3 regions of the Paenibacillus sp. FSL R5-0701 genome follow, and region 3 is predicted to be linked to each of the others. Evidence: riboswitches for the same ligand, from Rfam matches in the RefSeq annotation. Region 3 holds a riboswitch; each other region holds the start of a gene.

Region 1 (4,290 bases), 3.0 Mb from region 3:
GCGCACATGCGTTGTTGTGGCATATTGATGCAGCAGAGTGGATGTTCAAAGATCCTCAGGGTAACCCTGCGAGTCGAGAATTACTGCTTGCCCGGATTCAGGATTACGTTGAAACCGTCATGACCCGATACAAAGGTAAGATCTATGCCTGGGATGTGGTAAACGAGGCGATTGCGGATAGCAATGGTGATGCCAACGGTTTACGTAAAAGTCCCTTTTATGAACTAATCGGTCCGGATTACATTGAGAAAACCTATGAATTCGCTCGTGCAGCAGATCCGAATGCCAAATTATATTACAACGAATACTTCACGGAAGTCCCTGAGAAAAGAGAGCATATGTTTCAGTTGGTCAAACGACTGAAAGATAAGGGGCTTATCGATGGTGTGGGTTTGCAATCCCACTATAACCTGGAATCCCCTCCCATCAAGGAAATTGAAAAAACGATCAACATGTTCGCCGAACTTGGATTGGATATTCAGATCACGGAACTGGATGTGGATAGCGGAATTCCATTTGGTGAAGAGATGTCGGATGAAGTTGCGGTAAAACAGGCGTATCGATATAAGGAACTGTTGGATTTGTACCAAAAACACAAAGATCACATCTCTTCAGTTACCTTATGGGGACTCCAAGATGAGAAGTCTTACAACAACCAGGCTATGCTGTTTGATTCAGCCCTGAAGGCCAAAAAAGCATACTGGGGGCTCGTGGATGAATCAGGCTTGCCTGTTTTGACACAGAGAGCCGTCTCACTTTCGGGTAAACCGGATATCAAAAAACATTCACAAGATCCACTCTGGAACAAAGCGGTGTCTACTCCACTGAAGGGCGACTCTTCGGGATCAGCCAGTTTCCGCACCTTATGGGATCAAAGTAACCTGTATATCCTTGTGGATGTTCAGGATGCGAAGGCAGATGTGAACGACAGAGTAGATATCTTTGTTGATCTCAATAATGGCAAGACCACTTCATATGAAGCAGATGACCGACACGTAATCATTAAGCGGTCGGGCAAAGCTGAGGGCGTGGAGCAGCGTTCATATCGTGTACGCGAGACCAAAGCAGGATATCAGGTTGAATTGTCCATTCCGTGGGGTGGTATCCAAGTCGGATCAGAATATGAAGCCGGATTGGATATCCGTGTGACTGATGGCGGTTCAAGTGGGACACAACCTTATAATCCAATGTACTGGAATGATCGAACACAATCTCAGGAACAGGATACAAGCAAATACGGCGTGATTCAGCTTGCCCCTATGCCCAAATCTGCACAAGCTGTACAAGGGATTGTTCAGATTGATGGGAAGAAAGACACATCATGGAATAAGGCTGTACCATTTGAAGTAAAACGGTTGAATGAGAACGAAGGTGCAGAGGCAGTCGCTCGGGCAATGTGGACAGGTGAGTATCTATACCTGCTGATCGACGTCACTGATCCAAACATCATCACAGATAACATCAACCCATGGGATCAGGATTCGGTTGAGATTTTCCTGGACGAGAATCACCAGCGCACACCGTATTTTCAATATGATGATGCCCAGTTCAGAATCAGTGCAGACAATGTGGGAACCTTTGCAGGGGGTGCCTCACCCGGACGCCTTGTAAGTGCTGTGAAGAAAACAAATAAAGGATATCTCGTAGAAGCCAGAATCCAGTTGCAATCACTGACGCCCAAAGCAGGAAATGTTCTCGGTTTCGATCTTCAAATTAACGACAACCAGGGCGGAGGTAAACAGAACGTAGCCAAATGGAATGATACGACCAATGAGAGCTGGAGAAACACTTCGCAGTACGGAATACTCACTTTTGTCGGAAAGAACAAGCTCGGTCATTAAACCATCGACAATAATTGTAAGAATAGAAACCATCATAACAGTGGATAAAACTCAACCATTGTTGTGATGGTTTTCATCATTTAAAGACGTCACTCAAGCTGATGAGGCGTGATACAATCTGTCTTGACTGTATTAAACAGCCCTTGATATACTAAATGGATGTTATTTTATTCTTTTATGCGGATAAGAAAGTAATCAACTACATACAACCGTTTGCGAGGGAGCCTTAACCGGCTGAGAGGGTGTTAAACCGACCTTACCTGATTTGGATAATGCCAACGTAGGGATGCAACGATGAAACACTGTACTTGGGTAGCTCATGCGAACCCTCTTGTTTTAGTGTATTTGTCTGCGAAACATCCTATGGATGTTTCGTTTTTTTGTTTTTAAATACGTACATTATGAATTGGAGGAACATATGTTGACTATTTCAGAGAGACTATATCGGGCGGCACAGCCTGTGTGGAAGGAATGTCTTGAGCATCCCTTTGTGAAAGGGATCGGAGATGGTTCCTTACCGGTTGAACAATTTCGTTATTATTTGTTGCAAGACTACTTGTACCTGTTCGATTATGCCCGCGTATTTGCACTAGGTATCGTCAAGTCGCACGACCCCAAATTGATGCAGTTTTTTAGTAAAAATGTAGATAACATCCTGAATGGCGAAATGAAAATTCATCGATCTTATATGGAACGACTAGAGATTACAGAGGATCATGTTTTTCAGGTAAAACCTGCACTGAAAAATGCAGCCTATACTAACTATATGCTCTCTGTTTCCCATGCGGGTGGTATAGCAGAAGTACTTGTATCCATTCTGGCCTGTTCATGGAGCTATGCAGAGATTGGTCAAGTCCTTGCTCAAAAGCCAGGTGCAGCTGATCATCCTTTTTATGGAGATTGGATCACAGGATATGCTTCCTCTGAATACAACAGCAACAATCAATCCCTTGTGACGTTAACGGATAAGTTATTAGAAGGCTGTAGCGAGGGAACGTACCAACGGATGGAAGATATTTTCGTGATGTGCAGTCGCTTTGAGCTTGATTTTTGGGAGATGTCATGGAGGCTGGAGCTTTGAGTTCAATGGTAGTTAATTCAATTTAGAGAGCAGCGTCCATAAACAATAAGAGGGCATAAAAGTTCGTATTGAAGAGGGAGGTTATCCCCCCTTGCTTCATACGAGCTTTCGTTTGTTACCTTTTGTTTCTCTCGTGGAGCTGCAACGATACCGAAAAAAGGGCGTCAGGACGGAATGTTCATAGCAGTTTGAATATTTTTCAGATCGAGCTGAATTTGCTCTGCAATATGGTAAGGGTGGTATAAGCCATGCTGCACCATGTAATTTGATATCTTTTCATGAGAGTCTATGGCTTCATCGAGCTGTTTCATCAAAATTTGTTTGATTTCGGGGGTGGCACATTCGGTCACAGCCATGGCGTAGTTTCTGACGCTGCTCTTGGCGTTCATCAAAAAATCCATTGCAATCACGTCATCGGTCAGCGTATTAAGACCAGTCATGTGTTCTAATATTGGGTTCATTTTTTTATCTCCTATACAGTCGCTTTAGACAGCACTCCACCGAGCTCCTGAAGCTGCTGTTGTGATAATATCGCATCTTGTTTCAAAATTTGTTTGAGCTCCGGGTCGGTTACCAGAGCTTGCATCGTCTTACATTTAGTCATGCAAACCGTCTTGAACGCAGCTATTTCATGCACCTCGAGCATCTCATGCAAAGCGTAAGTGGAATTCATTCAGATTGTCCTCCCGTGTATCTACTCATATTTAAGGCTTTAAGATGACTTTAATGCAATCGTCCGTTTTTGTATCGAACACTTCATAGCCCCGCTTGGCCTCGCTGAGCGGAATGACGTGCGTAACAATGTCCCCAGGGTTCACTTTGCCAGACGTCACCAACTCGTACATGTATGGCATGTAGTGAATGACCGGAGCTTGTCCGGAACGGATATTCACGTTTCGCTGCATGATGTCACCGAGTGGGAATCCGTTATAACGTCCGCCGTATACCCCAGTGACTTGAATGGTACCACCTTTGCGGACAGCCTGAGATGCAATGATAAATGCGCTCATGGTGCCGCCTTGCAGTTTCATACCGCTGGCTAGAAATTCAAGATCGCTCATCTTGCCGTCCATTCCTACCGCATCAATCACAACATCGGCGCCGCCTTTGGTCATTTCTTTGAGAGTGTTCCCAATATTCTTATCCTGTTCGAAGTTTACGATTTCCACATTGTTCGTTCGCTTTGCATGCTTTAAGCGGTAATCGACATAGTCGACGGCTATGACCCGCTTAGCACCTTTCAGCCAGCAGAACTTCTGGGCCAGGAGTCCGACCGGACCGCAGCCGAGCACGATGACTGTATCACCATTCTTAACGCCGGCGTTATCTACGCTCCAGAATGCTGTCGTCATGGCATCGGCGATCAAA
Region 2 (4,290 bases), 3.4 Mb from region 3:
CAATTCGCACCGCCTCTTCCGCAGTGGAAGCCCCAGCCGTATTCGGAAGAAGAGTGTATTTGTCCAGATCCAACGTATCCAGGAAATGCTTCTGGTTGCGTTCCTCCAGATTCAGACGACGAACAGCAAAGGTTAAAACTTCCGTTTCAGATGCTTCCACAGCCTGACTTTGCACTTCCAGATCCGAAAACTTGCCTGTTCCGAGCAACAATCTGGACTCAAACGTATATTTACCAATGTTCAACATCATCAACCGCCTCCTACAAAATGTACAATCTCAATTCGATCGCCTTCTCTTAATGTTGTTGACTCATGGTGTTCACGCGTTAAGATATGCCTGTTCAGCTCAACAACTACAGTCTTAACTTGCAGGTCAAAAGATTGGAGCAATTTATCCACACGATTCAATCTGTCTTCAATCTCCATCCGTTGACCATTAACGATGATATTCACTGCACCACTCCCTTTCTGTTCAATCGCTCAGGGCTCAGCGCCTCAATTCCGAGTTCTTCTGAGCTTTTGCCAGCGACCAACTCCGCGATAAGCCTGCCTGTTATCGCACTAAGCAAGATACCGTTGCGGTAATGCCCAAAGGCGGCGAACAGCCCGGGTATACTCTTGCAAGCACCTATATAAGGCAGCCCATCGGGTGTTGCCGGTCTTACGCCTGCCCACGCTCGTATAAATTGTGCTTCTTTCATCCCCGGCACCCAGTGGGTAGCCGCTGTTAGCAGCTTCTGAACACCCTGTACAGAAACGTTCAAATCCGCTCTTCCTGGCAGACTGGTTGCCCCGAGCCAAACTTCGCCATTGGCTTTGGGAACAATATAGATATCCTCTGCATACACCGTTCTGTCAGGTCTGTACCCTGCATGTTCTTCTGAGAACTGAACGGCGGCTATTTCACCTTTTACCGACCACACAGGCAAGCTCAGATTCACATGTCTCATCAACTCTTCACTCTGTAATCCAGCCGCTATAATGACATGTTTGCATCTCATCTCACCGATCGATGTGGTGATTCCCTGCACACCGTGTTCGTTTGCTTGCACACGTATATCCTGTATGTCCTCCATAACCCGTGCTCCCATTGCTTGAGCGGATTCGGCGTATGCCTTCGTTAGGTGGAGTGGGAGAATTTCACTCTCGTAAGGTCTGTAATAGGCTCCATACGTATCTCTGTTAAGCCATGATGCCTCCTGCTGCACAATGGAACGATCCCACCACACCTCATCAGCAGAAGTAGACAACGCAGACTTCCGATTGTCCTTATAACTACTTAATTCACTGTATGAACGAAAAGGAGTTAGGAATCCCTGGCGTTGCAGACCAGTCTCTACCTCACTGAGTGTAGCCATTAGCATCTGTTGCTCGGTAAGTAACTGTCTACTCTGCCTGGCAAGCTTAGCCATCAAAGGATGAGCAAAATCCTCACTGTCGGCCGCCAGCATTCCAGCCGCCGCGCAAGAAGTGCCTCCTGCAATCGCCGAACGCTCCAGCAACAGCACATCCTGTCCACGGGAAGCAAGTTCATATGCAATGGCACAACCAACAACCCCTCCGCCTACAATAATCGTTTCTGCATGAACCTTATCCGGTCTATCAGTAATGATCTTCTTCATCAGCTCATCTCCTTGATTAGCGGCTCAAACTTTCTGTACCAACGCCAACGATAGCCTGCCTTAACGATGCAGCCGCCTGATCCGGGGAATCGCTCGCCCAGACATTCGAGATCACAGCAACTCCCTGAGCGCCTGCAGAGCGAATAGCGTGAATGTTTCCCGGTTCGATGCCACCGATCGCCATGACAGGAATGGAGACACCGGAGCACACTTCAGCCAGAGCATATAATCCTCTTGGTTCAAGATCAGGCTTACTGTTGGTTGAGAAGACATGCCCGAAGAATAGGTAATCGGCTCCCCGTTCTTCAGCGATTTTTGCCTCATCGAGTGAATGAACAGATACACCCAGACGAAGTCGCTGCACATTGCTTATAACAGCAGGGTTGTAGTTACGTATCACATCTTGCCCCCAGTGTACACCGCCATAGATGTCATTCTGTGGTGGCAGTTCTGAGCCATTGATAACGATGCGACAAGATGGAACACCAACGTTACGCAGACTTTCAGCCCAACCGATCTTGTCTTGCCATGTGAGTTGTTTTTCTCGTATGTGAATATAGTCCACCAAAGGCCAAACGTCCTTTGCAGCTTTTACAAAAGATGCTTGATCCCCTGTACCCGTAGATACAACATGCAATTCAAATGATTCTTGAACATGTTCATGAGAAATTACCGTACTGTTCATCTCCTTCCAGACGTGAATGCTATGAAAACACAAAAAAGCCACTCCCGTAGGGGAGTGGCTGCGTATTAATTATAGAACCAGATGACTGACTGATACATACAGTTCATTTCGTGCAATAAAGCTATAGACCCTATAGCCATAACGTTATACACGCAACTGCATGTTTCAATTCGTTAAGCAGACGGTTGAAATCCTTTGAATTGCCGTTTGCTCACGTCATTCACTGAAACGCGCTCGCCACTTCCCTACGCTGGTATGATCCAGATCAGGTGCAAAGGGTCCGGAATCGCATTCTTCCATCTCAGCCGCATCGTGCGGCCCCCCTAGTGTTCATATGAAGTTGTAGCCTATGTTACCATAGACGGGTTTTTTTGTCACCGTCATTTCTGTTAAACATTGTCTTGAATCGCCCTAGTTTGTCTCAGACCATTCTTCTACATTCCATGTTTTGGTGACCCAACCCTCGTAGAAATCAGGTTCATGAGATACCAGTAACACCGTTCCCTTGAATTCTTGCAAAGCACGCTGCAACTCCGCTTTGGCTGTGACATCGAGATGGTTTGTCGGCTCATCGAATAAAATCCAGTTGCTTTCACGCATCAAGAGTTTGCATAAACGAACCTTGGCTTGCTCTCCACCACTCAGCATGTTAAGCGGACGGGTAATGTGCTCATTTTTCAACCCACAGCGTGCGAGATGACCCCGGACCTCATTCTGGGTCAAATGTGAAAACTCATTCCAAACATCCTCAATCGGCGTGATATTCCCAGCACGAACTTCCTGTTCAAAATAGGCCGTTTCGAGATAATCTCCCAAGAAGGTCTTTCCACTCAGTGGAGATATTTTGCCCAGAATAGTTTTCAGCAGTGTCGATTTACCCACACCATTACAACCTACGATGGCAATTTTTTCACCACGTTCAATTGTCATCGTCATTTTGGGCAGCAAAGGATACGTATATCCAATTTCAAAATCAATACCCTCAAAGACCGTTTTACTGCTCGCACGGGCATCCTTGAATTTGAACGTTGGTTTGGCCGCTTCATCTGGGCGATCAATACGTTCAATTCTGTCCAGCTGCTTCTCCCGGCTCTTCGCTCGACCTGAAGTTGAAGCACGTGCCTTGTTACGCTGAATGAAATCTTCCTGCTTCTTGATGTACTCTTGCTGCTTCTCGTATGCATCAATATGCTGGGCTTTATTCATATCAGCCATCTCAAGGAACTTGTTATAGTTCGCAGCATATCTCGTTAATTTGGCAAATTCCAAATGATAAATGACATTTACGACTTCATTCATGAATTCCGTGTCATGGGAGATTAAGAGAAACGCGTGCGGGTAGTCCTTCAGGTAACGTGACAGCCATTCAATATGCTCTACGTCCAGATAGTTAGTCGGCTCATCCAGCAAAAGAGCTGTAGGTTTCTCGAGCAGAAGCTTGGCAAGAAGCACCTTGGTACGTTGTCCACCACTTAGAGCTGCGACATCTCGATCAAGACCAATTGCGGACAAACCAAGACCATTGGCCATCTCTTCCACTTTTACGTCAATCAGATAAAAGTCGCCCTGTTCCAGTTGTTCCTGAATATCGCCCATCTCTTCCAGCAACTGCTCCAGCTTATCTGGATCTGCATCTGCCATCTGGTCCGTAATATTCATCATTTCTTTTTCCAATTCAAGCAACGGAAGGAATGCATCCTTAAGAACGTCACGAATGGTTTTGCCTGGCGTAAGCTTTGTATGCTGATCCAGATATCCATAACGGACCTTAGGTGTCCATTCCACTTTTCCACTATCTTTAAGCAATTTACCGGTAAGGATGTTCATTAATGTGGATTTACCCACACCATTGGCACCAACAAGTCCTACGCGCTCTCCGGCAAGTAAACGAAACGATACATTTTTAAATAACGTGCGATCTCCAAAATTGTGACTCACGTTCTCTACTGACAATAAACTCATAAGATGAGGTAGCTCCTATCT
Region 3 (4,290 bases):
GAATGGGCAACTACACGTTGCCAAGACATCTCAGACGGATGCGGTGTGCATCCCTGGGACATTTGAGTTGATTATGCGTGGAGATCAGCAAGGGTATCTCGAAGCAGTACGTGAAGGATTACAGCAGATTGCTGAGCATTATCCGGGTAAAACGGTAGTGGCAGCCCAACTGTCTATGGCTCCCGCTGCTGCACAGGTTACAATAGATCGCGGTATTCCAATCCATAGCCCGCTGGCATTGCTTGCGGCGTATTTGGAGAAGAATTTAGGCGTGGCTCGATAATAGTAGCGGATTTGGAGTGAAGTAACAGGTTCTATCTGAACTATGCAACTATGAACTCACTTACTTAGTAACACCACAAATTAACGAGGTGAACTAATATGCGTTTCCTCTATATTGTTTTACTGTTTATAGTAGGTTTTTCCTGTTCCGCATTTCTATACGGAGGATCACCAAAACTCAGTGACGCTCTTTTATTCGTTATCGCAGGAATTCTGTATAAAATATGGACCACACACAGTCACAAAGCTAATTCTGATAAAGGCTGAGTACGGTTAAGAATACACACATGACATAACACTAAAAAAAGCCGTTCTTCTCTGCAATGACAGAGAGAAACGGCTTTATCTCTATTTCAGACTGCCCAGCTTGCGCTGTATCAGCGCCTAGGAACGTGTCCGATATTCCTCGGCCTTTTCCTGCATCCCGGCAGCTACAGCCTCATTCTCGGACAATCCTTTATCCGCGGCAAAGGCCCGAATGTCCTGCGTGATGCGCATGCTACAGAACTTCGGTCCGCACATCGAGCAGAAATGAGCTTCTTTGGCTCCTTCTGCTGGCAGTGTCTCATCATGGTAGGACAGCGCACGTTCAGGGTCCAGTGACAGGTTAAACTGGTCACGCCAGCGGAACTCGAAACGTGCCTTGGACAATGCGTCATCGCGGCGCTGAGCACGCGGATGGCCTTTAGCCAGATCGGCGGCATGAGCTGCGATCTTGTAGGCGATGACCCCTTCCCGCACATCATCCTTGTTGGGCAGGCCCAAATGTTCTTTTGGCGTAACATAACAGAGCATGGACGTGCCAAACCAGCCAATCATGGCCGCACCAATGGCGGATGTGATGTGATCGTAACCCGGGGCAATGTCGGTCGTCAGCGGCCCCAGCGTATAGAACGGTGCTTCTTTACAGATCTCCATCTGCAAGTCCACATTCTCCTTGATCTTATGCATCGGCACATGCCCTGGACCTTCGATCATCACCTGCACATCATGCTTCCACGCGATCTGCGTCAGTTCCCCAAGCGTAGCCAGTTCCGCCATCTGAGCTTCGTCATTGGCATCGTAGATACTGCCTGGACGGAGTCCATCTCCCAGCGAAAACGCTACATCATACCTTTTCATAATCTCGCAGATTTCTTCAAAATGAGTGTACAAAAAATTCTCCTGATGATGCGCAAGGCACCATGCTGCCATAATGGACCCACCGCGAGACACAATGCCTGTCATCCGCTTGGCCGTCATCGGGATATATCGCAACAGTACACCTGCATGAATCGTAAAGTAGTCCACGCCCTGCTCTGCCTGCTCAATGAGTGTGTCACGGTACAACTCCCAGGTCAGCGCTTCCGCTTCGCCATTCACCTTCTCCAGCGCCTGATACAGCGGTACCGTACCAATCGGCACAGGTGAATTGCGGATAATCCATTCCCGGGTGGTATGAATGTTTTTGCCTGTGGACAGATCCATTACGGTATCCGATCCCCAGCGTACCGCCCAGGCCATCTTCTCGACCTCTTCCTCGATGGAAGAAGATACAGCAGAGTTGCCAATGTTGGCATTGATCTTCACATGAAAATGACGACCGATCAACATCGGCTCACTCTCCGGGTGATTGATGTTAGACGGCAGGATGGCCCGTCCACTCGCCAGCTCCTGCCGTACAAATTCCGGTTCCACGCCCTCACGAATGGCGGCAAACTCCATCTCTGCCGTAATGACTCCTTGCCTCGCGTAGTGCATCTGGGTCACACAGCGTCCTGGCTGTGCCCGCATTGGTTTGCCACGTAATCCGGGGTACTCTTCGGCGCCAGCTCTCTTCCCTCCGGGCTTCAGTCCGTTATCCTCCGGTTTAACCGTACGGCCCTGATAAGCTTCCACATCGCGGCGCTCTGTGATCCAACGGGTGCGCAGGGATGGCAGACCTGCACGGATATCCGCATGAAATGCGGGATCGGTCATGGGGCCGCTCGTATCGTAGACACGCAGCGGTTCATTATACTCCACCCCTTGGGGAGTATTCGTGTCATGAAGGGCTATCTCACGCTCCGGTACAGCAATGTCCGGCCGTGAGCCCTGAATGTAGACTTTGCGGCTGCCCGGAAAGGGCTGAACACGTCCGGCCGCTCCTGTTTCCTTTTCCACCTGATGACTGGTATGTTCCTGTTCCATCGCTTGTTGTCCCGTTTGATTTCCTGCACTCATGTCGCTTGTCTCCTCCTCATTGTTCGTTCGCTTGGTTTTGGGTTGGCATCATCATTAGCTCACTTACGTACCTGTCCCAAATCATGCGCAATGCAGAGAAGAAAGAGCGATCCTACTCCAGACCAGGGGAGACAGTTTTCATGTACAGTTAACAACAGACGGAGGCTGCCACAGATCATGGATCTATGGTGCATTCTCTATTCATCCAAGCCCACTTTCGCAGGTTATTGAAAAAGAGGCCCATAGAATCCGCGCTATACCGCCTGTTCACTGTATATAAAAAAGCCGGTCCCCGAAGGAACCGACTTTTAATGTCCATCACCAATAATGCACCTTTATGCAGCTCCTTAACGGAGCCCTACAAGGGTCACATCATGTGGTGGTTGTGGTCATATCGCCGATTACTTCCCTACGCTGGTATGATCCAGATCAGGTGCAAAGGGTCCGGAATCTCATGCGATTCCGTCTCAGTCCGGACAGTTCGGACTCCCCCAGTAACGTTAACAAGTTGCGGCATACACATGCCGCAGTTCATATTCAATGATGCTGGCCCCGCTGGGCCGTCCATAACAGAGTAGCGCAACCGGAACATAAAAACAACCTTTATATTCCAGAACACCAACTCAATTGGAGAAAAACCTTACCTCAACATCAGGATAACATGAGCCCCATCTGCGTAGCAGCTTCCTTTAGCACAGGTGCGTATTCATGCAATGTCTCCTGTGAGAGTCGGCTGACAGGCCCTGAGACCGAGAGTGCGGCTGCAATATTGCCTCTGCGATCCATAATCGGTACCGATACCGCGGCAGCTCCCGGCTCACGTTCCTCATAACTCGTCGCATATCCGTTATCCCGAATGTCTACCATTTGCGCCAAATACACCGCTGGATCGATAAATACCGGCCATTCAGGACCATTCATCAATTCTTCACGATCCTCGTCCGTGGCAAACGCCATCAGGACTTTGCTGGAAGCACCCACAGACAGCGGCAGTCTAACACCAACGGGAGCAACTCGGCGAATTGCCTGATCACTTTGCACAGCCTGAATCCGAATCCGTTCACTGCCATCACGCAGGTACAGACTCACGGTCTCCCCCAATCGATCTCTCAGTCGCTCCATCGCAGGAAGCAGCAGAATAGCGGGATCATCACTGCGGGACATATGAGCTGACAGCTCCCAGATTCGGATGCCAAGTCGGTACTTCTCTGTTGCTGCATCGCGGATCACGAACCCTCGATCCTCCAGCGTAGCCATCAAACGGTGCACTGTACTTTTGTGCAGGCCGATCTGGCTGGCAATTTCGGTGAGTCCCAGATCACTGCGTGTGGTAAAACATAATAATATATCCAGCGCCCGTTCCACAGCCCGGACGGTTAACTTGCGATCTTCCATGGCATAATGCCCTCCTCATGTTTCATCACATGAAACTTGGTTACATAAATTATATGAGAAACGGTCTCATCTGTAAACCAAAAAGAGCCAAAATATAAATAGTATAACGTGCAAATTTTTCCTTTTTATAAGACTTAATCCCCTGTAATTTACACACTAAGGTAATGTTACCCATATATCTTAAGAACTATATAACAATTGCGTAACAAATGCCCTCAATCAATTGACTTTGACTATATTGGAACATACGATAAAGATATATTACATTAAGATATCGCTCTGAAGCAGGCTCTGAAATCGACGCAATTCTCTTTTCATGTCGTTGTTATCTTCAACTGAACTTCAAAGGAGGGGCATTCATGTATCCAACATCCCAGAGCGAAGCCCCGCTGCAAACAAAAGTGTCCGATC

Evidence for each region. Region 3 has a riboswitch for thiamine pyrophosphate ahead of thiC (phosphomethylpyrimidine synthase ThiC). Riboswitches for the same ligand answer to the same signal wherever they lie in the genome.
Region 1: it holds a riboswitch for thiamine pyrophosphate, as region 3 does, so the genes downstream of both, tenA (thiaminase II) here and thiC (phosphomethylpyrimidine synthase ThiC) in region 3, are expected to answer to the same signal.
Region 2: it holds a riboswitch for thiamine pyrophosphate, as region 3 does, so the genes downstream of both, MKZ13_RS18100 (thiamine phosphate synthase) here and thiC (phosphomethylpyrimidine synthase ThiC) in region 3, are expected to answer to the same signal.

Annotation. Positions count from the first base shown of each region.
Region 1 covers NZ_CP150230.1:3,709,971-3,714,260, forward strand. Annotated here, with positions in the region: gene MKZ13_RS16305 (endo-1,4-beta-xylanase) at 1-1,841, shown strand, start outside; TPP riboswitch at 2,049-2,146, shown strand; gene tenA (thiaminase II) at 2,260-2,922, shown strand; gene MKZ13_RS16315 (spore coat protein) at 3,087-3,383, opposite strand; gene MKZ13_RS16320 (hypothetical protein) at 3,395-3,595, opposite strand; gene MKZ13_RS16325 (zinc-dependent alcohol dehydrogenase) at 3,627-4,290, opposite strand, start outside.
Region 2 covers NZ_CP150230.1:4,115,335-4,119,624, forward strand. Annotated here, with positions in the region: gene MKZ13_RS18085 (thiazole synthase) at 1-247, opposite strand, end outside; gene thiS (sulfur carrier protein ThiS) at 250-453, opposite strand; gene thiO (glycine oxidase ThiO) at 450-1,622, opposite strand; gene MKZ13_RS18100 (thiamine phosphate synthase) at 1,639-2,307, opposite strand; TPP riboswitch at 2,533-2,642, opposite strand; gene MKZ13_RS18105 (ABC-F family ATP-binding cassette domain-containing protein) at 2,719-4,269, opposite strand.
Region 3 covers NZ_CP150230.1:701,398-705,687, reverse strand. Annotated here, with positions in the region: gene MKZ13_RS03330 (hypothetical protein) at 1-283, shown strand, start outside; gene thiC (phosphomethylpyrimidine synthase ThiC) at 667-2,451, opposite strand; TPP riboswitch at 2,874-2,987, opposite strand; gene MKZ13_RS03320 (IclR family transcriptional regulator) at 3,136-3,879, opposite strand; gene MKZ13_RS03315 (alpha/beta hydrolase) at 4,239-4,290, shown strand, end outside.